Regions from separate parts of the Albibacterium indicum genome, predicted to be linked through region 1. Evidence: riboswitches for the same ligand, from Rfam matches in the RefSeq annotation. Region 1 holds a riboswitch; each other region holds the start of a gene.
The links. A riboswitch is a leader RNA that binds a small molecule or an ion and turns the genes downstream of it on or off. The one in region 1 is predicted to bind S-adenosylmethionine.
Positions count from the first base shown of each region.

Region 2: it holds a riboswitch for S-adenosylmethionine, as region 1 does, so the genes downstream of both, D3P12_RS11670 (O-acetylhomoserine aminocarboxypropyltransferase/cysteine synthase family protein) here and metH (methionine synthase) in region 1, are expected to answer to the same signal.
Region 3: it holds a riboswitch for S-adenosylmethionine, as region 1 does, so the genes downstream of both, D3P12_RS08975 (hypothetical protein) here and metH (methionine synthase) in region 1, are expected to answer to the same signal.

Region 1 is NZ_QRGB01000001.1:1,034,924-1,045,818, forward strand. Features, by position in the region: gene D3P12_RS04765 (DUF5683 domain-containing protein) at 1-664, shown strand, start outside; gene dapB (4-hydroxy-tetrahydrodipicolinate reductase) at 729-1,472, shown strand; gene lepB (signal peptidase I) at 1,488-2,906, shown strand; gene D3P12_RS04780 (Ldh family oxidoreductase) at 2,890-3,990, opposite strand; gene metF (methylenetetrahydrofolate reductase [NAD(P)H]) at 4,001-4,960, opposite strand; gene metH (methionine synthase) at 4,992-8,687, opposite strand; SAM riboswitch class I at 8,777-8,883, opposite strand; gene D3P12_RS04795 (formylglycine-generating enzyme family protein) at 9,019-10,179, shown strand; gene D3P12_RS04800 (DUF4833 domain-containing protein) at 10,154-10,729, opposite strand; gene D3P12_RS04805 (hypothetical protein) at 10,746-10,895, opposite strand, start outside.
Region 2 is NZ_QRGB01000001.1:2,632,528-2,643,422, forward strand. Features, by position in the region: gene D3P12_RS11660 (RNA polymerase sigma factor) at 384-881, shown strand; gene D3P12_RS11665 (hypothetical protein) at 868-1,455, shown strand; SAM riboswitch class I at 1,543-1,646, shown strand; gene D3P12_RS11670 (O-acetylhomoserine aminocarboxypropyltransferase/cysteine synthase family protein) at 1,899-3,200, shown strand; gene D3P12_RS11675 (homoserine O-acetyltransferase family protein) at 3,197-4,252, shown strand; gene D3P12_RS11680 (homoserine dehydrogenase) at 4,253-5,443, shown strand; gene D3P12_RS11685 (hypothetical protein) at 5,445-6,023, opposite strand; gene D3P12_RS11690 (DUF6496 domain-containing protein) at 6,051-6,233, opposite strand; gene D3P12_RS11695 (thymidylate synthase) at 6,326-7,147, shown strand; gene D3P12_RS11700 (dihydrofolate reductase) at 7,176-7,667, shown strand; gene secDF (protein translocase subunit SecDF) at 7,766-10,777, shown strand.
Region 3 is NZ_QRGB01000001.1:1,986,348-1,997,242, forward strand. Features, by position in the region: gene mnmE (tRNA uridine-5-carboxymethylaminomethyl(34) synthesis GTPase MnmE) at 1-1,322, shown strand, start outside; gene rhuM (RhuM family protein) at 1,355-2,329, shown strand; gene D3P12_RS08970 (hypothetical protein) at 2,502-2,798, opposite strand; SAM-I-IV-variant riboswitch at 3,120-3,215, shown strand; gene D3P12_RS08975 (hypothetical protein) at 3,265-3,507, shown strand; gene D3P12_RS08980 (Fic family protein) at 3,589-4,686, shown strand; gene D3P12_RS08985 (hypothetical protein) at 4,944-5,375, shown strand; gene D3P12_RS08990 (DUF6079 family protein) at 5,372-9,031, shown strand; gene D3P12_RS08995 (hypothetical protein) at 9,074-9,616, shown strand; gene D3P12_RS09000 (helix-turn-helix domain-containing protein) at 9,633-10,019, shown strand; gene D3P12_RS09005 (hypothetical protein) at 10,021-10,452, shown strand; gene D3P12_RS09010 (DNA methyltransferase) at 10,467-10,895, shown strand, end outside.

The DNA of each region.
Region 1 (10,895 bases):
GCTTGCTTGTTCGGTTGTTGATTTGCAGGCACAGACCCCTGACTCTTTGCGTCAGGAAGTAGAACGCATTTCGACTGATAGCCTGAACATGCAGGATACCACTAATTTACCAACCGATGCAAACGTAGAAAAAACCAGACGGAAGAAAAAAAAGGAGGAAGAGCCTTCTGTGTATAAAGATTCAACACGTCTGGCGTTAGAGCGCATGACCCGGGTGGCAGTAACCCGTTCGGCGATTATACCCGGATGGGGGCAGTTAACTAATAAGCGCTGGTGGAAAGTGCCCATTATTTATGGTGGGATTGTTGGGTTGGTGCTTACCTATGACTTTAACCAAACAAATTATAAGGAGATGCTCGCGGAAGCCCAGTATCGGATAACGCATAATGACCAGTACCTACATGAAAAGTATGCCGGGGCTAATCAGGAGTGGGTGATTCAGGCGAAAGATTTTTATCGTCGAAATAGAGATCTGACTATTTTGGTAGGACTGGGACTGTATGCACTAAATTTGGTAGACGCTTATGTAGATGCAAAAATGTTTCGATATGATATCGATGATGACTTAAGCTTTCGTATTGATCCATTTGTACAACAACCGCAAGGTTTTTATGCTTCGCGAACACCCACTTTCGGCTTAAAAATGGCTATTACAATTCATTGATGTTTTAATTTAAAAAAAAGGATATTATCGTATATTGCGATTATTAATCAATTCAATATAGATTATGAATATTGCTTTAATCGGGTACGGGAAAATGGGGCAGATTATCGAACGGATCGCCCACGATAGGGATCATGAAGTTACCCTTATTATCGATGAAAATAATCGCGAGAGTATTCGTGTCGACGATTTCGAGGGGGTTGACGTGGCTATTGACTTTAGTACGCCTGACTCTGTATTAGATAATATTAAGCTGTGTTTTGACGCTCGGGTGCCAGTCGTTGTTGGGACGACTGGCTGGTATGACCGGATCGAAGAAATACGGGAAACCTGCGAGGCGGGAGAACATTCCTTGCTGTACGGTTCTAATTTTAGTGTTGGCGTTAACATTTTCTTTTATATTAATAAGCTATTAGCAAAGGCGATCCAACCATTCAAGCAATATGATGTGCAGGTTGAAGAGATTCACCATACGCAAAAACTGGATGCTCCAAGCGGTACAGCTATTACGATTGCAGAAGGCATCCTTGAAAACAGTGAGGTGAAAAAGAGTTGGGTAAATAATATTGTTGGTGAAGAAGGAGAAGTAATTCCAAAAAATGATCAGTTGTTGATTGAATCACACCGATTAGAAGATGTACCTGGAACCCATACAGTGCTGTACAGCTCTGAAGTAGACCAAATTGAGTTTAAGCACACTGCTCACAGCAGGTCTGGTTTTGCTTTAGGTGCGGTAATTGCTGCGGAGTGGCTGCAGGATAAAACAGGCTTTTTCAATGTGAAAGAAATGTTTAAATTCGATCTTTAAAAAACAAAAAAATAGATGAGTTATGTAATTTGTATCATCCTCCTTGTTTTGGTTCATTTCGGACTATGGAAGATGTTCGTTAAAGCGGGTAGACCTGGATGGGAATCACTTATCCCCTTTTACCGTGAATATATCATTGCGCAACTAACTGGTCGGCCTGCATGGTGGCTCATCCTGTTGCTGATACCGATTGTAAATATTTTTATCGCTATTACGATTTATGTGGATTTTGTGAAAAGTTTTGGCAAACGTTCTTTCTTAGAACATGCCGGGACAATTTTGTTACCTTTCGTAGTATTTCCATTATGGGGAACAGACACAAAAACAACATATTGGGGCAAATCAAACACTGCCGAGTTTAAAGAGAAATACCCTTACAAAAAGACAGTAACTAGAGAATGGGCAGATGCGATTATTTTCGCTGTGGTTGCTGCTACGCTGATTCGTGGCTTTTTGATAGAAGCATACATGATTCCGACTGGCTCCATGGAGAAAAGTCTTTTGGTCGGTGATTTTATTTTTGTTAGCAAGGTCAATTACGGTCCTCGTGTCCCAATGACGCCTGTAGCATTTCCTTTTTCACATCATACGTTACCTACTGGCGGAAAGGCTTATTGGGAGGGTATCAAATTGGATTATAAACGCCTTCCGGGATTTGAAAAAATTGAAAGAAACGATGTGGTGGTTTTTAACTACCCGCCAGATGGACTGCCTCCATTGAGTCGTCCGGTAGATAAACGTGAAAACTATATCAAACGGTGCATTGCTATCCCGGGCGATTCACTTCGGATCATTGACTCTAAAGTATATGTGAATGGGCAAGCAGAAGTGAACCCACCAGAGAGTCAAACGAGTTATTATGTAAAAACGAATGGAACTGATTTGAACCCGCAAACATTATTTGATATGCGGATTGAAGGCTTACGCCAATCGGAAACCGAATATGTTTTTACTATGACGGACAAGCAGGCTGAAACCATCTCTTCTTGGGCTAATGTGGAAGCCGTAAAGCCTAATATCGCTCCGTTGAACGCGTTTGATGGACAGGTTTTTCCTCATAATCCCGATTTTCCGTGGAATGTGGATAATTTTGGACCCATTGTGGTACCAGAAAAGGGATGGACCGTTGCACTGGACAGTACTACCGTCCCCTTATACGAGCAAATTATTACAGATTATGAAGGTAACACCTTTGAGCAACGTGCGGATGGCTACTATATTAACTCAGAGAAGGCCGACAGCTATACGTTCCAAATGGATTACTACTGGATGATGGGTGATAATAGACATAGCTCTGCGGACTCCCGCTTATGGGGCTTTGTTCCCGAGGACCACATTGTAGGTAAAGCTCTATTTGTTTGGCTGAGCTTAGATGAGGTGGGAAGCTTCTTTGATAAAGTTCGCTGGAATCGGATTTTTATGAAAATCGAATAGGTTGGAGCTTAAAACGATCTGCCAAACTATTTAGGTCATTAATAACTGCATCGACTAGTGGAATGCCTTCACGACGGTTTGCCTGCTCAGCGAGGTTTTCCGGTTCACCGGGTATAATCACTGATTGGTTTTCGCTGATTCGTTCTGCTGCTTTAAAACGTTCAATCCACTGATCTATATTTTGCTTATAATCTTCAACCGGTCTGAATCCATCAACACGCCAAGCTCCTAAAAAATGACCGAGTCCTTGTCCGGGTTGGTCTTTAGCAGGTTCAAGGAATGCAACAAATGGGGGCGCCCACGGCCCATAGCTGGCGCCAGATAGTACTGCTGAGAAAATATCGACTGCTGAACTTAGACCAAAACCTTTATGGCTTCCATGTTCACGGTCACCACCAAGGGGTAATAGTGAACCACCATTTTTTAGTTCGCCGGCATCAAGCGAATTTTGTCCTTCTTTTGTTTGTACCCATCCAGAAGGAATCGGTAAATGTTTTCGTTGAGCTACTTCCAGCTTTCCGTTAGCTGCGGTAGATGTCGCCATATCGACAACAATTGGAGGATATTTACCTGCTGGGAATGTGTAGCATATCGGGTTGGTTCCAAGCATCCGTTCCTTTGAAAACGTTGGTGCTACCAGAGGGCTAGCATTGGTCATTGCCATGCCGATCATATCCTTTTCGATAGCCATCAGGGCATGGTACCCTGCAATCCCGAAATGATTGGAATTCTTTACAGAGACCCAGCCGGAACCAACTTTGTCAGCCTTTTCCAGAGCGATATTCATAGCGTGCGGAGCAACAACGAGCCCTAATCCTGCGTCTCCATCCACCGTGGCTGTACTTGGTGTTTCATGTATAATCTTGATCTGTGGGCTTGGGTTTATGCGGCCTTTATCCCATAACCGGACGTACCCAATCAGTCGCGCTACACCATGAGAGTCTATCCCTCGCAGGTCGGCTTTTAATAGGACATCTGCCGCTAACTGGGCATCTTGCTGCGAACAGCCCATAGATAGGAATACATCTTGCGTAAATTTTCGCAGTTTATGTTCGTCAATTCGTCTAAGTTCTTTCGTTTCCACACGGTTTGGTTTAAAATACAGCTTCCGCAACTCGTTTTGTTGGTTCTGGGTTTCCCATTGTATAGAAATGTAAAACAGGTGCCCCCATCTTGATCAGCTCTTTGCTTTGATTAATCAGCCATTCGATTCCGAGCTCTTTCACCTCTTTCTCAGATTTGCAGGCTCTGACAGCTTCGCTCAGCTCGAGCGGGAAGTCGAGATGAAATGTTTTTGGCAAAGATATAAGTTGTTTTGAACTTGTGATGGGTTTTAAACCAGGAATGATCGGAACATTGATTTCATATTCTCTGCATTTCTCAACAAAGCATCTGTATTTCTCATTATCGAAAAACATTTGAGTGACAATAAAGTCGGCGCCCAAGTCAATTTTCTTTTTTAAATACCTGAAATCTGTTTCCATATTCGGTGATTCAAAATGTTTTTCAGGATAGCCGGCTACGCCAATACAAAATGTATTTTGATCAGTTGCAACGTCAATGTTTTCATGGAGGTACTTGCCATGGTTCATATCAACGACATGTTGTAGTAGGTCTGACGCATATTCATGTCCACCTGGCGTCGGGTAGAAGGTTTTCTCTGTTTGTCTGGGGTCACCGCGGAGTACCAAAACATTATCAATTCCTAGAAATTGCAGGTCAATCAAAGCGTTTTCAGTTTCTTCTTTCGTGAACCCCCCGCAGATCAGATGCGGCACGGCATCTACCTTATATTTGTTCATGATGGCAGCACAGATGGCCACTGTTCCAGGGCGCTTTCTATAGGCCACCTTTTGCAGTAATCCGCCCGGTTGCTCCTTGTATATATAGTCTTCTCGATGATAGGTAACATCAATAAATGGTGGGTTGAACTCCATCAAAGGGTCAATGGTATTGTAGATGTTTTGGATGCTCTGCCCTTTAACCGGAGGGAGCAGTTCAAACGAAAATAATGTTTTCCCTTTTGCGTTTCGAATATGTTCAGTTATTTTCATTAATATGTCAATTGTGTCGTGTTGATAAATTTTAATACGATAGGTTCGGACTGAGCCACTTCTCGGCTGTTTCTAAGTCGGCTCCTTTGCGAATAGCATAATCCTCAACTTGGTCTTTGGCTATTTTTCCTAGTCCGAAGTAGCGCGAATGAGGGTGCGAGAAGTAAAAACCACTCACAGCTGCTGTCGGGTACATTGCGAAGCTCTCTGTTAAGTGGATGCCCGCGTTTTCTTCGGCGTTAAGAAGGTCGAATAACGTCCTTTTCTCAGTATGGTCAGGACATGCAGGGTAGCCCGGTGCGGGGCGGATACCGTCGTATTTTTCCTTAATCAGTTCTTCATTTGTGAATTCCTCTTCTCTAGAATACCCCCAAAACTCTTTACGTACCATTTCGTGCATTTTCTCAGCAAAAGCTTCAGCAAAACGATCTGCTAAGGCTTTGACCATGATGGCATTGTAATCGTCATGGTTTTTTTCATATTCTTTTACCAGTTCATCACAGCCGATACCACTGGTAACGGCGAATCCTCCCCAGTAATCGGCGCGACCGCTATCTTTTGGTGCTACAAAATCCGACAAAGCATAATGTGGTTCGCCAGGAACTTTTTCAGATTGCTGTCTCAACGTATGAATCCTTGTGAGAACTTCAGTTCTTGAATCATCCGTGTAAAGCTCGATGTCGTCGCCAATATTATTAGCTGGCCAGAAACCGATTACACCATTTGCCGTGAGGAGATTATTATCCACCAGGTTTCTTAGCATTTTTTTAGCGTCGTCGAATAATTTAGTTGCTTCTACCCCGACTACTTTGTCTGTTAATATCCTCGGATAGCGTCCTCGCAGCTCCCATGTATGGAAGAATGGAGTCCAATCTATATAAGGTTCGAGCTCTTCAAATGAAAAATTATTAAATACTTTTGTTCCAAAAAATGTCGGTTTTGGTGGCACGTAGTCCATCCAGTCCGTTTGGAACCTGTTTTTTCTTGCTTCTTCAATACTTACATAACGCTTGTCAGATCGTTTTTGTAAATGTGCTTCGCGTGTTTTCGTATAATCTTCATGAACAGTTTTGATATACTCATCTTTAGTGGCCGCATTCAGCAGATTGGTACAAACGCTTACACTTCTTGATGCGTCAAGTACGTGGACAGTTGGCCCAGAATAATTAGGGGCTATTTTTACGGCTGTATGAATCCGTGAGGTTGTTGCACCGCCGATAATAAGCGGGAGCTTCAACCCATTTCGATCAGCTTCTTTTCCGAAATTGGCCATTTCATCTAGTGACGGTGTGATGAGTCCGCTAAGTCCTATAATATCCGCATTCTGCGCAATCGCTTCATCGATTATTTTTTGTGCCGGTACCATGACTCCTAAGTCGATGACCTCAAAGTTATTGCAGGCAAGCACTACAGCCACGATGTTTTTGCCGATATCATGGACATCACCCTTAACGGTTGCCATCACAATCTTCCCTGCATTCTTCCTTTCGGATTGATCTTCGTTTTTTAGCTTCTCAGCTTCGATAAACGGAAGTAGATAAGCTACTGCTTTCTTCATTACCCGCGCAGATTTAACTACCTGGGGTAGGAACATCTTTCCGGAGCCAAATAAGTCACCAACGACATTCATCCCGTCCATTAGCGGCCCTTCAATAACTTCTAACGGTTTATCATATGCCAATCGTGCTTCTTCAACATCATTGTCCAGATAATCAATAATACCCTTTACCAAAGCATGAGATAGGCGTTCTTGTACGGTGCCTTTTCTCCATTCTTCTGATTTCTCAACCGTCTTCCCCTTGCTTTTAATAGTTTCGGCGAAGTCAACCATCCTTTCTGTTGCATCATCACGACGATTCAATAGAACGTCTTCGATGTGAACGAGAAGAGTCGGATCAATTTCTTCATAAACCTCCAGCATCCCTGCATTAACGATCCCCATGTCAAGACCAGCCTTTATCGCATGGTACAAGAAAGCTGAGTGCATCGCCTCGCGTACAACATTATTGCCACGGAAAGAGAATGAGATGTTACTTACACCGCCGCTGACATGTACGAGGGGAAGGTTTTCTTTTATCCATCGTGTTGCTTTGATAAAATCAACCGCATAATTGTTATGTTCTTCAAGACCCGTAGCAACGGTTAATATATTGGGATCAAAAATAATATCTTGGGGCGGGAAGTCAATGGATACCAATAATTTGTATGACCGCTCACAGATTTCTATCCGGCGCTCAAAAGAATCAGCTTGGCCTGTTTCATCGAAAGCCATGACGACGACGGCAGCGCCGTAATCCATGACTTCACGTGCATGCTGGAGAAACTCTTCCTCTCCCTCTTTTAGGGATATCGAATTAACGATACCTTTTCCTTGAAGACATTGTAATCCAGCACGAATAACCGACCATCGTGATGAATCGATCATGATCGGAAGCTTAGCAATGTCAGGTTCAGATGCTATCAAGTTGAGGAACTTGACCATCGCCTTTTCGGAGTCAAGCATTCCCTCGTCCATATTAACGTCAATGATTTGAGCACCACCTTCAACTTGCTGACGGGCAACGGCAAGCGCTTCTTCATATTTGTCATTTAAGATGAGTTTAGAGAACTTGGGCGAACCCGTAATATTGGTTCGTTCTCCAATGTTGATAAACAGACTTTCCGGTTGTACTGTCACAGCCTCTAAGCCACTAAGTCGTAAGTAGGCCTCAGGTTTTGGCGGTTTTCGAGGCTTCCCTTTACTGGCTCTTTCCAGAATGCAGGCTATGTGTTCGGGCGTGGTGCCACAACATCCTCCGACGATATTGACAAATCCATTTTGAATAAAATCATCTAAAAGGTGAGCCGTATCATGAGCTTGTTCATCGTATTCACCAAATTCATTGGGTAAACCTGCGTTTGGGTAGGCGGAAACAAAAAACGGAGCCTTTTGGGCGAGTTCCGCAATATGCGGTCTCATCTCTTTAGCGCCCAAGGCACAGTTTAGGCCAATACTCAAAGGATTGGCGTGACTTAAGGAATTCAGAAATGCTTCTACGGTCTGACCTGATAAGGTTCTCCCGCTAGCATCTGTGATGGTTCCTGAGATCATGATTTCCAGTTGATTATCACGATTTAACTTCCCGTTTTCATGGAGTTCTTTTTGATATTTTTTTATAGCATAGATAGCCGCTTTTGCGTTAAGCGTATCAAAAATGGTTTCGATAAGCAGTAGATCCGCACCTCCATCGACTAAGCCACGAACTTGTTCGTAGTAAGCATCCACTAGTCCGTTAAATGTGACTGCTCTGAAACCGGGATCATTTACATCAGGCGAAAGCGATGCTGTCCGGTTGGTAGGGCCGATCGCTCCGGCAACGAAACGAGGCTTGGATGGGTCTGTGGTTGTGAATTTTAATGCAGCTTCTTTTGCTATCCTGGCACCTTCGAAGTTTAGTTCGTAGACCAGTTCCTCCATCTGGTAGTCAGCCATCGATATCTTTTGAGAGCTGAATGTGTTTGTTTCGATAATATCGGCACCCACCCTTAAGTATTCTTCGTGAATCTGGGCGATTATCTGTGGCTGCGATATGTTTAACAGATCATTGTTCCCTTGCACATCACATGGATGTTCAGCAAATCTTTCTCCGCGAAACGACTTCTCATCCAATTTATGACGTTGAATCATCGTTCCCATCGCACCGTCAATAACTAAAATTCGTTTTTTTAACGCTTCTCTTATACTCATTTTCTGACAACAAAATCCTTAATATCAGTATTTTAAGGAAAGTAAAATAAAATGCTTTTTTATTAGAGGAAGAGCGGGAGAAGTTCCGCAGCTTATCTTTCCTGATATATCTAGAATCAGGTAGAATGTAGCACCTTGTAAGTACAGGTTGCCAAGACTTCTTCGGGTCTAATCCCTCCGTCTTTCTCTATAAGCAAGACAAAGGTGCTAATTATTTTTGATAATTTTCAATTTTAACGGAATACTATTTCGGTATCATTAACTAAATGCGGGTTTAGTTAAACAATTTTTGTTAATTTGGAAGCGTATTGAGTTAATTCCATTGAATGTTATGATAAAAGTATATCTAATACCTTTCTATATACTGTTTGCTGTTACCTTGGCAGCCTGTAATCAAACGGCTGATAACAAACAAGGGGAGAATAGTCAAGACAGCTCGCACGTTGGTCATGATCATACAGCTGTTGGGCATAACCACGATCAATGTGTTGCGGATGGAATGCCGTCTCGTGGAGCTGCTATTGCGAATGCTACACCAATTGTCCAAGGCATGGGATCCGATAATGCCAATATGGTTTACATCCAAGGCGGTACTTTTACAATGGGATCTAATGAGTTTGCGGATAGCAAGCCGCTTCATGAGGTACATGTCAATGGTTTTTGGATGGATGAACATGAAGTAACCAATAGACAATTTTCGCGCTTTGTGCAGGCAACGGGTTATCAGACAGTGGCAGAGCGACCACTCGACCCTAAAGATTTTCCCACAGTGCCACTCGATTTATTAGTTCCCGGCTCAGCTGTTTTTACCCCTCCGGCTAATCACCCCTCACTTAATGATTATACAAACTGGTGGAGCTATGTGGCAGGTGCCAGCTGGCGTCATCCCGAAGGACCTGGAAGTACACTTGAAGGGCGCGAAGATCATCCTGTCGTTCATATTGCATACGAAGATGCTGAGGCTTATGCAAAATGGGCAGGTAAGCGGTTGCCGACTGAAGCAGAATGGGAATTTGCAGCTCGGGCTATGAGGGAAAATGATAAATATTATTGGGGAAATACGATGAAACCCGGAGGGCAATGGGTAGCTAATATTTATCAGGGAAGCTTTCCAATGAAAGATACAGGCGAGGATGGTTTCGTTGGCACTGCACCTGTTAAGTCATTCCCAGCGAATGCCATTGGTATATACGATATGGATGGAAATGTTTGGGAATGGTGCTCAGATTTCTATCGGCCTGATTACTACGAAAACAGTCCAGCAAACAATCCGAAAGGGCCAAGCGATAGCTATGATCCTTCTGAACCCAATATGGTAAAAAGAGTTCAGCGTGGCGGATCATTCCTTTGTAATGATCAGTATTGCGAGCGTTACATTGCGGGTAGTAGAGGGAAAGGGGAGGTGAGTAGTGCAGGGAATAATTTGGGTTTTAGATGTGTAAGTGACGATCCTGCTCCGGAGCGACCTACTTCGGAGAAAAGCGGTGGGTGATTTTTGACTTGTTGGTGGGGTCATAACCCAAAACTTCTATATATTGTACATTGGGTTTAAAATAGGAACCTCCATCAATGCGGACGAAAATTCTTTTAAGGACAATTTCTTTGTTGTCGACTGCCGTATAGGCTTGATATTTATTCGTTTTCGGATTAAACCTTACTGAAATTTCTAAGTCTTTGTAAGCTTGCAACCGTATATCATATTCCTGATCTCCCGTTTTGGTATGGTGAACTCCATATGCAAATTTGCGCTGGACAAAGCTAAGGCTGGTTCGCTTTCCGCCTTCTGCATAACGGATCCAATGAGCTTTAACGGGTTGATTCTCGTCGATTTCGTCATCTTTCATATTTACGCTGTAAATAACCGTGTTGGTATTTGGGTCCCGTTGAAGATAAAAAAGCTGTTTGCTCTCATTCGGTACAGGTAAGCTTTCTTTTTCGACTAATCGGTCGATTGCTTCATCTCCTCGATCTTGCGCATAATTGTCTTCAACAATCACCATAGGTCCAATAAGTACGAATAAAAAAATGACGATCATTCTCATAGGCAGTATTATTAATTTAGGTTAATCTGTTCTGCATATTATTTTCAACTGTATGAAATAGTTGAATAGGCTTTAATACTCGCCAGCTTAATTCATCAAAATTCCCGCCAAAATTTATAAAATAATCAATATCGGCTTGTCGAAATTCTTCAATAACATGTTGTCG
Region 2 (10,895 bases), 1.6 Mb from region 1:
ACAGATAACGATTTCTTTATAGCGCTATCGGGAGCAATGGTTTCACAATTGATAAAGCGTTCATTTCTCGAACTTACACCAGATTAAGCAATGTCGACCCTTAACAAGTGCACAAAATCAACGCGACCACAATGAAAAACAAAAATCACCTTCGGGTACCTTGGTAAGACCCTTGTAAAGGGTATTTAGCAATTAATAATCTATTAATTCCCTGTTGCTCTCGTATAAATCGACGAAAATAGGGATATATCAGCAAATAATTCAGTAAAAATTCCCCTATGAATCCGAACAAGGTCTTGAGAGAATTTAAATAAAATAAATAACTAGCTTAGACCGAACACCAGCTGTAACAAATCTTGCTTTGCTCGCTCTAATTGGAAAGAATGGATAATAAGGAAGCACTATTTCAGGAACTCTTCGAAAAAAACTCGGAAAGGATTTTCCATTTATGCTACGGATATACCGGAAGTAGTGATTTGGCTAATGATCTGATGCAGGAGACTTTTATCAAGGTATGGCAAAATCTGGATAGTTTTAGGAATCAGTCCCAAATATCGACCTGGATCTACCGGATCGCCATCAATACCTGTTTGTCGCACCTGCGTGTCGAAAAAAAGAAAATTGCCGATGAACTGAACGAACATATCATCCAGACGGTAGCTGATACGGTCTCTGAGAAAGAGGAACAGGTTGAACAATTGTATAAATGCATCGCTCAACTCGAAGAGAATGAAAGAATTATTATCACCATGGTGTTAGATGAAATACCTTATCCTGAAATAGCGGAAATTTCAGGTATATCCGAAGGAAACTTGCGTGTGAAAATACATCGCATCAAAGCGAAATTGACACAACTATATAATCGATATGAAAGATTTTGATGAGTTAAAGAAGCTGTGGAAAGTGCAGCAAACCGAGCCGGTTCATATTGAAGGTGTTTGCAAAAAAATTGCACAACAGAAACGTAAGTATGAAAATCGCTTACTGCTGCAAACAATTATTGTGGCATTGGCATTTGTAGCCATATTTTCCATTTGGATCACAGCTACATTTGTGACCTGGACCTCTCACCTGGCGATGATCATCGTTATCGCATGCCTTGTATTCTACTTGCGAATACAGATCGTCGACTACCTGCGTATTAACAAGTCGAGTTCACTCTTAAAAAAACCAAAAGAATTTATACAGGACCTGAGGGATTATAAAACATCCCGATTTAAATTAAATACAAAGACCTATCAAACCTATGTCATCTTAATCAGTGTTGCGCTCGGACTCTTTGCTTTTGAGATGTATTTTGTTCTACCCTTTTGGGAATTGCTCATCTACATCGCTGTCAGCATCATGTGGGTTATACTTTGTCAATTCGTATTTATGAAACACTATAATAACAAAGAATCGCAACGATTGCAGGAAATTATTGACAATTTGGAAAGGGTTTGCGAACAATTTTGAAAAAACTATTTTGCAAATCCAATAATGGATTGTATATTTGCAATGTGCCTTGTTAAAAGGACATGATCATTACTCTCTAAGAGTCTTGGTTTATAAAGAAGTGGCGAGAGACTGGCTCGATGAACCACTGGCAACCATCTGAAAGGAAAAGGTGCCAAATCCTGTCCCGAATTAACGGGAAAATATAAATTTATAAGACATGAAAACAAAGAACATTTCTACCCTACACATGCCAAGCCATTATGCGTTTCGGCTATACTCTGTAACCGTCGGATCTACCTACCGAATGTGCAGCCCATCTACTATTTTCCAAGGTTATTGTTGTTAATCTTTTTGGAACAATCGAAAGCGTTCTCTATATGTCAATTCGTATTGAGGGAACGTATACAAAACATCTAATACAATCATTTTTTAAAATTATTTACTGAAATTATTATATCATCATGGCAACAAACTCATTAAAATTCGAAACCTTACAAGTACACGCTGGACAAGAAGCGGACCCTACTACCGGAGCAAGAGCTGTTCCGATCTATCAGACAACTTCTTTTGTATTTGACAGTGCTGAACACGGTGCAAATCTGTTTGCTCTAAAGGAATTCGGAAATATATACACAAGGATTATGAACCCGACCAGCGACGTATTCGAAAAACGCATCGCGGCGTTGGAAGGTGGCGTAGCTGCATTGGCGGTTTCCTCGGGGATGGCAGCACAGTTGATTGCGATAACTAATATCGTAGAGAGTGGAGAGAACTTTGTAAGTAGCCCGAATCTTTACGGCGGGACATATAATCAATTTAAGGTGACTTTTAAACGCTTAGGTATTGAGGCTCGCTTTGCAGAAAACGATAAGCCGGAGAGCTTCGAAAATCAGATTAACGATAAAACGAAAGCAATATTTATTGAGACGATCGGGAATCCTAGCTTTAACATTCCTGATTTTGAAAAAATAGCTGAAATAGCGAAGAAACATGATCTACCACTTATTGTCGATAATACCTTCGGCGCCGGTGGCTACCTGTTTAGACCTATTGAGCACGGAGCAAACGTGGTGGTTCACGCTGCAACGAAGTGGATCGGTGGGCAAGGTAGCAGTATTGGCGGCGTGGTTGTAGACGCAGGTAACTACAACTGGGGTAATGGTAAATTCAAACAGTTCAGTGAGCCTTCGGAGGGTTACCACGGATTGGTGTTCAGCGACGTTTTTGGTGTAGATAGTAGCTTGGGCAATATTCAGTTTATCATCAGAGCACGGGTTGAAGGTCTTCGTGACCTGGGTACTGCCCTCTCTCCTTTTAACTCATTCTTGTTCATCCAAGGACTTGAAACGTTATCGCTTCGTGTTCAACGACATGTAGACAACGCATTGGACTTGGCAAAATGGCTGGAGGAGCACCCACAAGTGGAATCGGTTAGCTATCCGGGACTGCAAAGCCACCCTTCATATGCGAATGCAAAAAAATACTTAAAAAATGGCTTCGGGTCGGTGTTGAGCTTTGAAATCAAAGGTGGTAAAGAAAAAGCAACTGCTTTTATTGACAATTTGAAACTGACAAGCCACCTGGCAAACGTTGGTGATACAAAAACCTTAATTATACAACCTTCTGCGACGACGCATCAACAATTAAGCGATGAGGCTCAGTTGGCAGCAGGCGTTAAGCCGAACTCACTTCGCGTATCGGTTGGAATTGAACATATTGATGACATCAAAGCAGATTTTGAAGGTGCATTTTCAAAAATATGAAGACACACAAGTTTCAATATAAAAAAACCTTTAAACTAGAGAGTGGTAAGCGACTTCAAAACCTGGAGATCGCTTACACTACTTTCGGAACCCTAAACGCTCAGCGGGATAATATCGTTTGGGTATGTCATGCTCTGACGGCCAATGCCAATGTTTTTGAGTGGTGGCCGGGGTTGTTCGGCGATAAGGATTATTTCAATCCGGAGAAAGATTTCGTGATCTGCGCTAACATCATCGGATCGCCCTATGGCACTACGAACCCTTTGAGTATCAACCCAAAAACTAAGCAACCTTACTATCTGTCATTTCCTCAGTTTTCAACACGTGATTTGGCTAACGCACATAAACTCTTGGCAGACCATTTGAAAATAGATAAGGTATCACTGCTTATTGGTGGCTCCCTGGGTGGGCATCAGGCATTGGAGTGGTCAATTCTACAACCTGAGCGGATTGAAAGATTGATTCTTTTAGCAACCAACGCACAGCACTCGCCTTGGGGTATCGGCTTTAATGAAAGTCAGCGCCTGGCGATTGAAAGTGACCGAACTTTTTACGCAAATAAGCCCAATGGTGGTGCAAAAGGTTTGAAGACCGCCCGTTCCATCGCGCTTCTGTCGTATCGAAGCTATGAAACTTATGGTGTGACACAGATGGAAACGGACAATGAGCGGGTGGATGATTACCGTGCTTCATCTTATCAGAATTATCAGGGAGAAAAATTGGTAAAGCGCTTTAATGCTTACAGTTATTGGTTTTTAAGTAAAGCGATGGATTCACATAACGTAGGAAGAGGGCGAAAAGGAATTATTGAAGCACTCCAGGAAGTTAAAGCCAAAACGTTGGTGATCGGGATTAAGAGCGATGTATTGTTCCCACCTGAAGAGCAAAAATTCATTGCGGACAATGTTCCTTCGGCAGAATATGCTGAAATCGATTCCTTTTATGGACACGACGGTTTTCTGATTGAAACGAAAACTTTGGCTCAAATTATAGATAAATTTATTAGAAAGAACCCAATAAAATCAAAATACTCAGCAACGATTCATATTTAAATGGAAAAAAAATTACGATTAGGTATCTTCGGATTTGGAGTGGTAGGTCAAGGTCTTTATGATATCATCAAGACCAAACGACTTAATATTGAAGTTAAAAAATTTGTAATCAAGCATCCGGACAAAAAGAGGAGCCTCCCCGCAGAGCTTTTCCACACCGACCCGGATGAAATCTTAGAGGATACGGAAATTGATACAGTAATTGAACTGATTGATGATGCAGACGTAGCTTACAACATTGTTTCCAAGGCATTACGAAACGGGAAAAATGTAGTCTCTGCCAATAAAAAAATGATTGCCAATCACTTGGAAGAATTGGTGGCTCTGCAACACGAGTATGGAACTTCATTATTATACGAGGGTGCAGTTTGTGGAAGTATTCCGATTATCAGAAACCTGGAAGAGTATTACGATAATGAACTGCTGCATTCTATAAGTGGTATTTTCAACGGCTCATCAAATTATATTCTTTCGAAAATATTCAATGAAAACCTTTCATACAAAGTTGCACTAAAACAGGCGCAAGATTTAGGGTTTGCGGAGTCAGACCCGACTTTAGATGTGGGTGGCTTTGATGCAAAGTTTAAATTGAGCATTGTTGCGTCACATGCTTATGGGTTATTTATAAACCCCGATAAAATATTAAACATTGGCATAGATGGTTTATCTGAAGCAGATGTTCGGTTTGCGAAGGAAAAAAACCTGAAAATCAAACTTGTACCTACTGCAAGGAAAATAAATGACCACCAGGTGATACTTTATGTAATGCCGAAATTTGTCAATTCAGAAAGCATACTTTACCAGGTTGAAAATGAATACAATGGCGTATTGGTACAAGCGGCTTTCGCCGACCAACAGTTCTTCTACGGGAAGGGCGCGGGTGGTCACCCAACGGGTTCGGCAGTATTATCTGATATCGCAGCGCTACGCTATGACTATCGTTACGAATACAAGAAGCACCTAACAAAAGTACCTTCAGATGAAGAAGTATATACAACGAACTGGAACTTGAAAGTTTATCTCCGGTATAAGGATGAGAGCATCATAGACCAGTTGGGCTTTCAGGAAATTCATGAACGCTATGCATCGGAAGACCTCAAGTACATAATCGGGACTATCAATCTTCATAAACTAATTGAACACAGGAACCTCCTAAAAGGGGACGATGTTTATATTGTAGAAAAGAGTTAAACTAGAACGAATAGCTTTTTGCATCTTTCAGAATAGCGACTGCATCCGAATGGGAGGTGCTGTCTTCAAACGCAGGTAATACAGACGGGTTTTCGGGATAGGAAGCTCCATCATAAGAGAGCTTCCGCATTCCGCTATTCGAGTTGATTACGAGGTCATGCCAGCCGTTGGTCTTCGATTCTAATATATAGAACGGCGCCCGGCTTACAGAGAACAAGGAAATAACCTCGCCATCGTGCCCCAAGAGATAGTAGGTACAGCCGCCTGACCCGCAGAAGTAATCATTCGTAAAGCCGACAAAATATTCGAGATTTCCATCATTATCTAGATCGTATGCGTCTAACTGATAGTTGCGTTGTTCGCTCTTGAGAAAATCCAGATCGTCTTTTAATATTGAGTTGGTGAGCCATTGAGCTATTTGTGCTGTATCAGCTTCTCCATAGCGCAATTGGACGCGTTCAGGAGCTTGTATAACAGTATCCGCAGTGGTTTCTGTGGTTTCCGCATTATTTTGGTCGCTTTGTTGACAGGAAGTAGTTAATAAAATAGTTAAACAGCTAAAAATAATCAGGTTTCTCATTTTGTATGTGTATCTATTCGGGTTTAGTTAATTCTTTTTTTTCTTTTTTGGCACCTTCGCCCCCTCTTCTCTAGCTTCGGACAGACCAATCGCGACTGCCTGTTTTTTTGATGTTACTTTTTTACCGCTACCGGTTCTTAGTTCTCCTTTTTTCATTTCGTGCATAGCCTCTTCGACTTTCTCACTTGCTTTTTTTGAATACTTTGCCATATTCACCTCCTTTTTGATTAAGGAATTAACATCGAATAGGGCTATAATGTTTATTTATTCTTACATTTACAAACTAAATATACCGATTAAAAATGCAACAGTACCTTGATTTAATGCGTAAGGTGTATGAAACCGGCACAGAGAAGTTGGATCGCACCGGAACTGGAACAAAAAGTATTTTTGGACATCAGATGCGCTTTAATCTCAAAGAGGGTTTTCCTCTTGTCACAACTAAAAGACTCCATTTACGATCAATTATCCATGAACTGGTATGGTTTCTGCAAGGTGATACGAACATACAATATTTAAAGGACAATAAAGTAAGTATCTGGGATGAATGGGCGGACGAGAACGGCAACCTTGGCCCGGTCTATGGTGCCCAATGGCGTTCATGGCCAAGCCCGAACGGAGAAAGTATTGATCAGATCAGTCAGGTAATCGATCAGCTAAATAACAACCCCGATTCCCGACGTATCATTGTATCTGCGTGGAATGTATCGGAGATTAGCAAAATGGCCCTTCCGCCCTGCCATGCGTTTTTTCAATTTTATGTAGCGCCGGCTGATGCTAGTAAGGGGCAATCCAAACCTCAGTTGTCTTGTCAGCTCTATCAGCGGAGTGCGGATATTTTCCTAGGTGTCCCATTTAACATCGCCTCATATGCTTTATTGACCATGATGGTGGCCCAGGTTTGTGATATGGAAGCGGCTGACTTTGTACATACGCTGGGTGATGCGCACCTATATAGCAACCATATGGAACAAGCGGCATTGCAGTTAGAAAGAACACCCTATCCGCTACCGCAGATGAAGATTAACCCTGATGTAAGAGATATCTTTGAATTTAAATTTGAGGATTTTGAGCTGATGGACTATCAATACCATCCACACATTAAAGCACCGGTGGCCGTGTAACCGGTATCCGTGTAAATAAAATGAAACCATGATTTCGATAATTGTAGCAGCAGCACAGAACAATGCCATTGGAAAAAACAATGAATTACTTTGGCATATGCCCGCAGACCTAAAATACTTTAAGGATAAAACAACCGGACACGCTGTTATAATGGGAAGAAAGACTTATGAGTCTGTAGGAAAACCGCTGCCTAATAGAAGAAACATCGTTATTACACGCAAAAAAGATTATCAGAAAGAAGGTATCGAAGTTTGCCATTCACTGCAAGATGCACTCGCACTCTGCGATCCGGATGATGAAAACTTTATTGTAGGCGGTGCTGAAGTCTACAGTGAGGCGATGGCTGTTAGTGATCGGATTTACTTTACTCTGATCTATGATGAGTTCGAAGCAGATGCTTTTTTCCCACCTATACTACCTGATTTTTGGCAGTTAACCTCCGAGTCGCTCCACGAAGCGGATGATAAAAACCCCTACGATTATAACTTCATGGTCTACGAGCGTAAGAAGAAATTTTGACAATACAAAAATAAACACCATCATTATTCAAAATTTTCATAGATTTGCCGACTTAACAAAAACTATACAATTAGAAATAAATTTTACAAATAAGAACAATGCAAGGGAAAGGTATTATTAAATTTTTTATCGTTGTGGTTGCGCTCGCGTGCCTGTATTCGATATCATTTACATTCGTTACGCGAAGTGTAGAAAAGGATGCGGCCGCCTATGCGCAGGGTGATTTGGAGAAAGAAAGAGCTTACCTGGATTCGATGGCTAATGAGCCTGTGTATAACTTAGGCTTCGCTCAGTACACGTATCAGGATGCCAAAGAACGTGAACTAGCTTTGGGGCTTGATCTCAGAGGCGGCATGAACGTGACTATGGAAATCTCCTTGCAAGAGCTGATTCTGAACCTAGCGGGCAATCCGGAAGATGAGAATTTTAACCAAGCGTTGAAAAATGCAAATGAACGTAGCAAACAGAGTCAGACCGAATATGTGACACTTTTTGGTGAGGAATTCAAGAAATTGAGCCCGAACACGTCTCTTGCGTCATTCTTTGCGACAAAAGAAAATGTTGGGTCTATCAATGCGCAGTCTAGTGACTCGGAGGTGCTTGGCTTCTTAAGAACACAAAGCGAAAGCGCGATTGACCGCTCCTACAATATCTTACGTACACGTATTGATAAATTTGGGGTAGCATCTCCAAATATTCAGAAGCAACAGGGTACAAATCGTATCTTAATTGAACTCCCTGGTGTAACTGACGAGGAAAGGGTACGCAGTCTCTTGCAAGGTTCAGCTAAATTAGAGTTCTGGGAAACCTATGATAACCTAGAGATCTACCCTCTTCTTGAGAATGTAAACCAGACACTTGCAGCACGCGCGAAAACAAAAACGCCTACGCCGACCGCAGCAGCTACAGACACAACGACTGTAGAAGAAGGAACCGGAGCCAACCAAGGTGAATTGGCTGCTATTACAGGTGGACAGCGCGATTCAGTTGCGCAAGATAGTGCAGATCAGCAACTTGCTGCGCAAAATAACCCGCTTTTCAATATCATGCAGCCTTCAATCTACATCGGCCAGAATCAACAACCTATGTTGAGGCCAGGTGCTGTTGTCGGCTATGTTGAATTAAAGGACACAGCTAAAGTAAATGATTTCTTAAGGGATTCTGTTATCCAATCCATCATTCCGGCTAATGTTAAGTTAGCTTGGTCTGTAAAACCAATTAGTAAGGAAGACAGACGCCTCGAGCTTTACGCGTTGAAGCCTTCTACTTCTGATGGACAAGCTGCTTTGGCGGGAAGCGTTATTGCAGATGCCCGTGCTGATTTTGACATGAACGGTAACCCACAGGTTACGATGACCATGAATACGGAAGGCGCGCGCGAGTGGAGACGAATCACAGCGGCGGCTTCAGCTGATCCGAATAATAAAAAATCAATTGCTATTGTTCTCGATAATGTGGTGTATTCAGCTCCTACGGTTCAGGATGAAATTGCTGGAGGTAATTCTTCAATTTCGGGTAACTTCCAGATTGAAGATACACAGGATTTGGCGAATGTTTTGAAAGCTGGCCGTTTACCGGCTCCTGCTAAAATCGTGGAAGAAGCGATCATCGGACCGACTCTTGGGCAAGCAGCGATTGACGCTGGTATCAACTCATCGGTGATTGGACTGGTAGTTGTCCTTGTTTTCATGGTGGTTTATTACAACCGTGCAGGTTGGGTTGCGAACGTTGCTGTTTTGGTGAACGTGTTCTTTATCATGGGGATATTAGCATCCATCGGGGCCGTCCTCACCTTACCGGGTATTGCAGGTATCGTTTTAACAATGGGTACCGCAGTTGATGCCAACGTACTGATTTATGAACGTATACGGGAAGAATTGAGGCTGGGCAAATCGATCAGACAGTCGATTGCAGACGGTTACAAACATGCGATGCCTTCGATTCTCGACTCTCAGATTACAACTTTCTTGGTTGGTATTATCCTGTTTATATTTGGTTCCGGACCGATTGCTGGTTTCGCTACGACGTTGATGATCGGTATTATTACCTCTTTGTTCACATCAATTTTCATCTCGAGGATCATTTTTGAATGGATGCTAGAGAAAGACTGGAAAATTACTGTTTCAAACAAATGGAGTGCAAACACACTTGTCGGAGCAAATTTCCAATTTATTAAGAACAGAAAAAGATATTATATCATTTCAATCGTAGTAATAGCCATTAGTTTAGTATCAATATTCACCAAAGGCTTTAACCTAGGAGTTGATTTCAAAGGTGGGCGGACTTACGTGGTTGAGTTTGCACAACCGGTCAATCTTGAAGAGGTTCGTTCAAATCTGAACACAGCGTTTGGTGAGGATACAGAGGTGAAAACCTTTGGTAGTGACGAACACCTTCGGATTACAACTGGCTATTTGGTTGGTGAAACAAGTGATCAGGCAGATGCTGAAGTACTCGCTAAATTAAACGAGGGCTTGGATCAATTGGGCGGAGTTGAATACGATATCGTAAGCTCTCAGAAAGTGGGACCAACGATCGCCAATGATATTAAAACATCAGCGATCTATGCCTCGATCTTTGCGATTATCGGTATCGGGCTTTATATTTTGATACGTTTCCGGAAATGGCAATACAGTTTGAGCTCTGCTATTTCTATAGCGCACGATGCAATTATTCTATTGGGTATATTCTCAGTCTTTGATGGTTTATTACCTTTCGCACTAGACATGAATCAGCATTTTATTGCAGCGATGCTTACGGTAATTGGTTATTCTATAAATGACACGGTAGTTGTATTCGATAGGCTACGTGAGTACCTGGGCATTCCGAGTAACCGACAAAAACCTCCCGCAGAGATCATTAACAATGCCATCAACAGTACCTTGAGCAGAACGATTATTACTTCATTAACGGTAATCTTCGTAATGGCTGTGCTATTCGTATTCGGTGGTGAAGTTATTCGGGCGTTCTCTTTTGCTATCCTTATCGGTATCATGCTGGGAACATACTCTTCGATTTTCATTGCGGCACCAATGGTGTTAGATTTGACGAAAGAGGAAGATGAAAATAAAAAGGTTGTCCCTTCAACTCCAAAAGTTGCGAAAGCTTAAACTTTGAAGAAGTAAATTAAGATAAAAAGAGGATAGTCAAACTGCTATCCTCTTTTTTGTTTTCGAAAAAGCTTAGTTTTTTATCTAATAAAGAGTGGATTTATTAAAAAACAATTAT
Region 3 (10,895 bases), 950 kb from region 1:
CCTCAGGTAGCGGCGCATTGGGCGTTATACGCTTATCCGGTCCTGAGGCTGTTGACATTGCCAATTCTGTTTTTAAAGGCAAAGATCTTCGCAAGCAAGCTAGTCACACACTCCATTTTGGACTTGTTATGGATGGTGAGTCCATTCTCGACGAGGTCGTTATTGGTATCTTTCTCGCTCCAAAGTCATATACCAAAGAAAACGTAATTGAAATCAGTTGCCATGGTTCCAGCTATATTATCCAACGCATTATTGCATTGCTTATTGAAAACGGAGCTCGCGCAGCCAAGCCTGGCGAATTTACTTTGCAAGCATTTTTAAACGGAGCGTTTGATCTCAGCAAAGCAGAAGCAGTAGCGGACCTGATAGCTTCCAATTCCAGAGCCTCACATGATGTTGCTATGCAGCAAATGAGAGGAGGTTTTGCCAATGAACTTCAGGGACTGAGAGAGCAGCTCGTTCATTTTGCGTCGATGATTGAGCTTGAGTTAGACTTTGCAGAAGAGGATGTTGAGTTTGCCAATCGCGAACAATTAAGGGAGCTTATCCTTCAGATCAATCGCGTCATTACCAAACTTATTTCCTCTTTTGAATTGGGGAACGTTATCAAAAACGGTATCCCAATTGTCATCGCCGGAAAACCCAATGTCGGGAAGTCAACCCTGCTTAATTCCCTTCTTAATGAAGAACGGGCTATTGTGTCTGACATAGCCGGTACTACGCGAGATACCATAGAAGATGAGATTAATATCGGTGGTGTTGTTTTCCGTTTCATTGATACCGCCGGTATCCGCGAAACTGCAGACCTGATTGAAGCCAAAGGAGTTGAACGTACGCTGGAAAAGATGAAACAAGCTAAGCTCATTATTTATATGACCGATGCCACACAAGATTTTAGTGACATTGCACAACAAGTAAAAGGGCTTGATAACCAAGACATACCATATATTGTTTTAGTCAATAAAGCTGAATTGCTGACAGCAGAGCAAAAAGAACACTTAAAGGAACTGCCTGTTCACTTTATTTCAGCCAGAGAGCATGTTGGCGTTGAAGAGCTCAAAGAAAGCCTTTTGGAAACCGTGAATGTTAGCGGAATAGATACCAACGAAACCATCCTTACCAATATACGCCACGTCGAAGCTCTCAAAAGTACCGAGGCATCTTTAAATCGTGTATTGGAAAATATCGATAACCCCATCACATCAGACTTCCTTGCCATGGACATCAAGCAAGCACTGCATTATTTAGGTGAGATTGTAGGGGAGGTGACCACCGATGACTTGCTTGAAAACATCTTTTCGAAGTTCTGTATCGGCAAATAAACGAGAAACTATTTGTGACTGAATTTTAAGTAATGAAGAACCAGATTGAAATATATCAAGCCAAGGATGGTCAAACACAGATTGAAGTAACCTTTGAGAAAGATACTGTGTGGCTTAGCCAACAGCAGATGTCTGTATTGTTTAACCAGACTAAGCAGAATATAAGCTTACATATTAATAATTGTTTTAAAGAAGGGGAGTTGGCAAGGAATACAACTGTCAAGAAATCCTTGACAGTTCAAACGGAAGGAACTAGACAGGTGAAGCGTGCCATAGAGCATTATAATCTCGACGTAATTATTTCAGTTGGCTACCGTGTGAAATCCCAACAAGGTACCCAATTCCGTCAATGGGCAACCCAGCGATTAAAAGATTATCTTGTACAAGGCTATGTCATCAACGAAAAACGTTTAGCTCAGAAGCAGCAAGAGGTTCAGACTCTTAAAGATGGTATCCGTATATTGAGTCGTGCGATCGAGGGAAAAATAGGAGAGATTGAATTGGATTGGCTGGAGCATTTTGCCAAAGGATTGGAGTTGTTGGATGATTATGACCATGAGCAGTTGGATGGTAAGGGGTTGACCACACGTTCAGCTAATTACCCCGAATCAGCCGATTACGAAAAGATAATCGATACGATGAGAGTGGACTTTGATTCTGCAATCTTTGGTAAAGAGAAAGATGGTAGTTTTCAGAGTGCTATCGCGCAAATTTCAAAAGGATTCGGCGAAGAAGATTTCTATCCATCCATTGAGGAAAAGGCAGCCACGTTATTATATTTGATTGTCAAAAACCATGGTTTTGTCGATGGGAATAAACGGATAGCAGCAGCCTGTTTCCTGCTTTTCTTAGAGAAGAATGATTTGCTATATGCTCAAGACCAGAAGCCTATTATAAGCAACGAAGCCTTGGCCAGTCTTACTTTGTTTGTTGCTTCCAGTAAACCCGAAGAAATGGAAACCGTAAAGAAACTTATTATTAGTGTGCTCAATCGAAATCAGAAGTAATAAGCTGTACGCCATTTGTACACCTTTATCTTTGTAATTAATTGATTTATAGTGTGTTTTTACTTTTTGTATCGGAAAGTAGTTGCATATTACTGGATATAACTAGATATTAGTAAATAAATATAAAGCATTGAAGATGAATTATTTTCAATGCTTTATTGTTTGTAATGCATTAGTTTTGAAACGATGCATTTTTAATGGTTTTGTACGTGGTTTGTATTTTTTGATTTCGCCACGTACCCACAACCTTTCGGCAAATATAGTTGCCACAGATACATTTTTCATCTGTCAGTTCATATGGAAGATTAACGTATAGACTATTGGTAATAGGTGCATCGGGGAAATCTGCTTTTATTTTTTCTATCTGATCCCCTCTTTCATAGGCTATGATAATACGCTTAACGATTTGCTGATCAATGTATTTTAATGCGATGCTGTCGTAGGGATAATAAAAGTTTTCTTGTGCCATTTTGGATTATAATTCGAAAAATAAAAAAGGCGTGAAACTAAAATCATGTCCTTAACTGTGGTCTGCGACAACCAAACAACCAGACAGACTTAGCCCACGCCCATTATGAGGCACGGGCGTAAGTCTATCCTTTGGTGGTTGTTTAAGTGAAGGTCGCAGTTTCAGTTAAACCACAAGGATAGCTTACGCGATTTCGTTTAATAAATTATTAGTGTAAAGATAAGGAAAATTGAGTGATTTAATTGATATGTAGCAGTCAATCACTGTCAATTTTAGCGCGATTTTTGCTTCAAATAATTAATTTCTATCTTTAGGACATAATTCAATCATCAAGAGTACAATTATGTACACCAACCGAGTTTAACCAACCACGGTGGTCAATCGATGAGGGCTGTTCAGTCAAAATTTTGGTCACTCCCTTAGTCTTTATGATTGATACTATTTAATAATTTAAAGTATCAAAACAATGAAAAATTTAATTGAAAAATTTGAATCTGAATTAGCAACGCTATCAGATGAGCAATTAGTAGCGCGTTTTAATCGTGAGGTTGGTAATCGTGGATGGGTGAGCGCCCGTGCCTATTTTCTTGAGGCGTTAAGAAATCAGTTTGAAAATCGTGGAATAGATTATTCTTTTGTCAAGAATGAAAGTGGTGGTTTTAATCTTAATGCTAAAGTGATTCTTAGGGAGGGTAAATTAATTTTTTAGTTCTATTGAGCCGATTATTCCCTTTAATCGGCTCAAATTTTTGTTATATTTGAGTTGAATGTTTATTTAAATCGGCTCAATATGTATAATTGGCAATATAAAGACTGGCCTAATTTTAGGTTTACGCTTGAAAGTCTACAAACGATCTCCATTTCTTTTGCTGAAGAGTTGGGGGTGGTAAATGGTTTAATTACAGGTTTGAATGATGATTTGAAGCAGGAAACTATTATTGAGATTCTTATTTCTGAAGCAATTAAATCCTCTGAAATTGAAGGAGAATATATGAGCCGTATCGATATGATGTCCTCCATCAAACGTAATTTAGGTTTGCGATCAGATATTAAAGTTACGGATAAACGTGTAGCGGGTATGGCAAGATTAATGACCGAGGTTCGAGAGTCATACCTTAATGATTTGTCTCTTGACATGATTTTGAACTGGCATAAAATTTTGATGGAATCATTTTTGACGATAAATGCGGGACAATGGCGTGAGGGATCAGAACCTATGCAAGTTGTTTCTGGAGCTTATGGACGTGAAGTGGTGCATTATGAAGCGCCTCCTTCAGAAATTGTAGCTCAAGAAATGCAGACTTTTATACATTGGTTTAGTAATGATAATTTAAGTCATTTAGATAAGATCAGTAAAGCCATCGTCAAATCAGCTATCGTACATCTATATTTTGAAAGTATTCATCCTTTTGAGGATGGTAATGGTAGAATCGGTAGAGCATTAGCCGAATATACATTGTCACACACATTGCAAAGTCCAGTATTGTTGTCGATATCCAAAGTTATAGAAAAGGATAAGAATCAATACTATGACGCTTTGAAAGCTGCACAATCTACATTGGATATTACAGATTGGATCCTTTATTTCGGAAAGGTAATTTTAACAGCTCAAATAGAAGCAAAGCAGTTGGTTGAATTTACGGTGAAGAAGGTTAAGTATTTTGATAGTTTCAAGCAATTATTGAACGAAAGACAACAGAAAGTGATTAATCGCATGTTCGATGCTGGTGTTGAGGGTTTTCAAGGCGGCATGACTGCAAAAAAATATATGGCTATCGCTAAAACTTCTAAAGCTTCAGCAACGCGTGATTTACAACATTTGAATGAAATAGGTGCATTGCAAGTTTTAGGAGCAGGGCGTTCAGTTCGATATGAATTAGTTTTTTAAGTTTGAAAAAACCTGTTTATGATTAATCTGGTGAAAATAGACTTTGGCTTTAACGATTTGATTACTAATACATAAAGATAGTTATTAGTAAATAAAAACGGTTTATTACGGTTTCCCGTATTTGTAATTTGTTATTATTATTGATTTTTATTGATTACTATTCCTTAATATGATTATTTTAGACTACATTAATTTAATGTGCCTTTATAATATTATTTAATCAAATATTTGAATTTTAACATTTCCAATTAATTTCCATGATTGACTGTAAAGATAAAATAGTTAGTTTTCTTAATTTGATTCCACGCAACAGACTGATTATAAGTACTGATTTTTTTGATACGGAAAAGGTAAATTGGATGAATATAGGAAAATTATTAGCACACGAATTAGGTAATACGGATAAGAGTAAAATAGTTTTCAGAATTAATCAATTACTTGATGATGTTATTGTGAAAAACAAAATTCAACATAAGGAGTTCGGTGAAACAATTGCAATTGAAAATATCGGATTACTCCTTGAACCTGAATTGAAATTTAACGTAGAAAAATTTTTATCAGATTACTCTCAAAATAATACCTTGATTTTAAAATGGGAAGGAGAGATTGATACCAATCAACTTTACTTCTTAACAAAAAATGATAACCATAAAATAGACTTAAATAACATAAGCCACATCGTGATATGAAATACAATGAACTAATTAGTTTTGAACCCATAACTGAAGTTGTTAAGTTCAACAGAACTAATGAATCAGTATACCAGCAGAATCTTGTAAAAACATTTGTTTTTTCATCTACTTTCAAAGATATCCTAATTCCTTTAATGGTACGTAATCTCGACTTGGAATATACAGAAGAAAGTTTCGGTTTACAAGTGGTAGGTAACTACGGTACCGGTAAATCACATACCATGTCTTTAGTTTCTTTGATTGCTGAAGATGAATCCTTAGTAGAATTGGTACAAGACGAAAAAGCTAAAAACGAACTAAAAAAGATTGCAGGTAAATTTAATGTTCTACGATTCGAATTAGGACATACGATTTCCTTATGGGAGATTGTAACATACAAATTAGAAGAGTATTTAGAGTCGATAGGAGTACCATTTTCATTTGAGAGTCTTGGTGCTAAATCATTTTTAGAAAAGCTTCAGTTGATGATGGCAGAATACGAAGAGAAGTATCCAAATAAAGGGCTTCTTATCGTAATAGATGAAATGCTAGCCTACCTTAAAGGTCGTTCTGGCTCTCAAGATCTAAATCAAGACTTAGCGGTTCTTCAAGCGTTAGGGCAAGCTTGTGATAAATCAAAATTTAAATTCATTTTCGGGGTACAAGAAATGATTTATCATTCTCCTGAGTTTCAATTTCAATCTGAAATGTTACAAAAGGTAAATGATCGATACAAAGATATTTTGATTACAAAAGATGATGTGTCTTTTATCGTAAAAAATCGTTTATTACGTAAAGACGAACATCAAAAACAAAAGATTAAGAAACATCTTGATAAATTTTTACCATTCTTTACGGATATGCATGCCCGTACAGAACATTATATTGATTTGTTCCCTGTACATCCAAGTTATTTCGAAAATTTCGAAAAAATTAGAATTGGTAAAAGTCAACGTGAAATTTTAAAAACATTATCCAATCAATTCAAAGATTTATTAGATCAAGAGATACCATCAGATAATCCTGGTTTATTAACGTATGATCAATACTGGAAAGATATATCGAATGATCAATCAATGATGTCTGAACCAGATATCAGAAAAGTGAAGGAAGTAACCGATACAGTTTACGATAAAATCGAGACCTACTTCACTGGGGTTAGAAGTTCTAAAAAAGATATTGCGACAAGAATTACCAATGCTTGTGCCATTAAAATTATTCAGCACGAATTACAAAAACAAAACGGTACCAATACTGAATTATTGGTAGATGATTTATGCTTAACAGATAAAAATGCTTTTGATAGAGATTTCCTAATCGATATTATTGATTCTGCTGCAAATCAAATCATTACAGCAACTTCTGGTCAATATTTTGATAAAAATAATGACAATGGTGAATTTCACCTAAGAATTGAAGGAGGAATAAATTTCGATCAGAAAATCAAAGATTATGCAGCGACAATGTCTGATAATCAAAAGGATGAATACTTCTTTAAATTCTTAGAAGTAAACCTTCCACTTGATTATGATACCTACAGAACGGGGTTTAAAATTTGGTCTCATGCCATCGAATGGCAGTCGCATAAAATCTATCGCGAAGGATACATCTTCTTTGGTAATCCAAATGAGAAATCAACGACACATCCGCGCCAACATTTCTATATGTATTTTATGCCAATTTTTGATGATACTAAAAAAATCAAAAATAACGAAGAGGATGAAATCTATTTTACTTTCGATAATATTTCGAAAGAATTCAAAGACTACATCACTTTATATGGCGCAGCTTTAGCATTAGAAGTAAGAGCAGATAGTTCGCAAAAACCGATTTATCGTCAAAAAATTGATGAGTTAAATAAAAAAGCGAGAGATATTTTTAACCAAGAGTTCGTTCAAATTACGCAAGTAGAATATCAAGGAAAAGAGTTACCACTTAATGGCTTTCCATTACCAGGACAAGGTGCTTCTAAAGAGCAAATTTTTTCTACGGTGGCTTCTATTGTATTTGAACCTTGGTTCAACGATGAAAGACCTAACTTTCCTAAGTTTAGTCAATTAAATACGCCAATAACAAAAGACAATTACGATAAATTAATAAAGCAGGCTTTAACTAAAATAGCCAATCCAGAACAATTAAATAGAGATGGGGAAGGTGTTTTAGCAGGTCTTGGTTTATGGGTGCCGGGTCGTTTAGATTATAGCCATTCGCCTTATGCTCAATCTATCGTAAAGTTATTAAAAGATAAAGGAGACGATAAAGTTTTAAACCGTGATGAAATCATCGAATATGTTGATAAAAGTGTTGATTTATGGCTTTCAAAAGATTTTAAAATCGAAGCTGAATTAGAATTTGTGGTCTTAGCTACTTTAGCAGCTTTAGGCGAATTAGAAATTACATTACATTCTGGCAAAGTAATCAACTCGACAAATTTAAACGATTTAAAAAGCATTCAAAAAGAAGATTTCTGGAGCTTTACCCACGTAAAAAGACCAAAAGGTTTAAATCTTGCAGCAATTAAAGAAATGTTCATTGGGATTGTAGGACGAGATTTAAGCGGTCATTTAAGTGATCCATCAACGTACACTCATTTAGTACAAGCATCTTCTGAATTAGCGAAAAAAACCGTTGCTTTATTAAGTAAAATTCAGAATGGGTATGTATATAAAGGTATTGAAATCATAAGTCAAGAACAAGCTTCTAAATACCGTCAAAACTTTACAGCATTCAGTGGTTTCTGTGACAAATTGGCGACTTATACTTCTGAAGCCAAAATGAAGAATTTTGCTTTTACTACAGAAGATATAGCACGCTTAATGCCTTATAAGGAGAAAGTCCTTGAGGTACAAAAGTTATTAAATCAAATCAATGATTTGGATCAAGAAGTATCTTATGTACAACAAGCCAAGCAATACATTACAGAGGAAAGTTTAAAGAACGAAGTAAACGAGCATTTAAATAAATTGCCTCAGATTGTTCAAGAAAATGACAAAGCAACTTTAGTACAATACAAACAAGAGCTTTCTACTTTAAAAGAAAAGTATGCCAATTGGTATTTAGAGCAGTATTTAAAATGTAGAATCAGTCAAAGAGAACATACCGAAAAAATAGCCATTTTAGATGCGGATGAACATGCTATCGTTCAAATCTTAAAAGAGGCAGATTATATTTCATCTTCTCCATACCTGAAGTGGATAGAGCAGATCAATAAATTGCAAGTTGCAGATGCCAAAGTTAATAAAGAAGCTGTGCTGAATGTCCCCTTCCATGATTTCAATCCGCATGAGTACATCAATTTTAAAGAGACATCAGTAAAGCAATTGAAACAAGAACTATCGGATATTCTTGAACAATGGAATCAATCGCTATTGGAAATTTTAGAAGATCCGATGGTGAAAAAGAAAATCAGTTTATTGGATGAATCGGAACAAGAGATTCTAAACCAATTCAAATCAGGTGCGGTACAACTTTCAAAATCCAATGCGTTAAGAATCCGCAATGCCATCACCAATTTGCATAAAGGTTTAGAAAAAGTTGAAATCGGTTACGATGAATTAAAATCTTCTTTTACAAAACCATTAACGCCAGATGAAGCCATCGAAAAGTTCAAAGCTTATGTGGATGGTCTTGCAAAAGGGAAAGAGAGAGATAAAATCAGAATCATCATGAAGTAAAATTCACTTTAAAATGAATTTTACTTGCTAATTAACTTGTAAGTGAATAACTTTGCAGAAATATTTTGGGTTAACACCTATCGTAAGGTAACTTATTATACAGTTGCTGTGAATGATGGTGATGCATTGTTCGATGCTTTTGTGGATAAACATACTGTTGAAAATAAAGAAAAATTAAATCACATTTTGGCTTGGATTAAAGTCATTGGTGATAAAATTGGTGCTCAAGAACAATATTTTAGAAACGAAGCAGAAACAGCCGATACATCCGCTTTACCTCCTCAAGGTGTAAATAAAGAACCGGTTTATGTGGAATACAATGAGGAAACAGGTACAGAGGAAAATAAACCGAATAATCTAAGGTTATATTGCTTGAGAGCAAATGAATATGTGGTTTTTCTTTTTAATGGAGACATTAAAACGGCAGCAACACCTCAAGAATGTGAGAATGTCAGATTACATTTTAAAATGGCAAATAAATTGACTGAATTAATAGACGAAGCATTTCAAAATAAAGAAATTCGTTGGATTAATGATTATACAGAAATAGAAGTAGATGATGATTTTTTACTTCAATGGGATTAATAAAAAAACAGAGCGCATGAAAAAGTCAAATCATAATATTACAGATTGGTTAGACCAATACGGTGATCCAGAAATTGATAAGTTCGTTGAGAAAAACTTAGCAATTACCGAAAAAGTACGTGTTGCAATGGAAGCTAAAGGATGGAAATCCCAAGACTTAGCAAAAGCAATGGATAAAACACCATCCGAAGTGTCAAAATGGCTTTCGGGCATGCACAACTTAACACTAAAAAGCATCATCAAAATGGAGCAAGCGTTAGGTATTTGTTTAGTACATACCGAGCCAATCAAACAATACGAATACGTGTATTTGGGTACGATTAAAGGTACGGAAGATTATGCACAAAAGGTAAACGATTACCACGAATCTTACGCCGATCAAGCATACGAAATTGCCCTGTAACATGGAAAATAAACCAAAAATAGATGCGGATCAAATTCACTTATTTCACCTGGAAATTCGTGAGTTTAATATCAATACGCAAGCTTTTAAAAATACAGCCGATCATAAACTGAACATTGCACATCGTTTAATGCATAATTTAGAAGATAAACGGCTAAAATTAGACATGAATTGCTCTTTCCGAAATGATGCGGAAGAGCAATTATTGCAATTAGACATGGATTATCATTTTCATATCGAAAATTTAGAAGACTTTTATACCATCAACGAAAAAGGATTACCTAAATTTTCTGCAACCATTATTGCAACCATTTTAGGCATTGCGCTTTCTACTACAAGAGGTATTCTTTTCGAAAAATTAGCCAACCATGGCATCCATAACATCATCATTCCTGTAGTTTCTCCAATGAAGATGTTAGCGAATAACCAATAACCAAATTCATACACATGACCCAAGAACTATTCTCAAACGAAGAACAACATACCAATGGTCCAGTAACGGTCTTAGGTAAAACATTTGCCAACGATGAAGAAAGACGTTCGTATTTCCGTGAGGAGTTACGCAAAAAATTACCAGAACTAAAAGAGATAGATGGCTTCCCAATTGGGGAAGAGGAAGACATCATCAACCTATCCGATCCTCCATTTTATACGGCTTGCCCCAATCCTTGGATCAACGATTTTATTGCAGAATGGGAAGAGGAGAAAAAACAATTAGAAAAAGAAGGTAAACGTGTGCCTAATTTTGAAGTAACTGAACCCTATGCTGCGGATGTAAGTGAAGGGAAAAATAATCCTATATATACTGCACATACTTATCATACAAAAGTGCCACATCCCGCCATTATGCGTTATATTATGCATTATACTCAACCT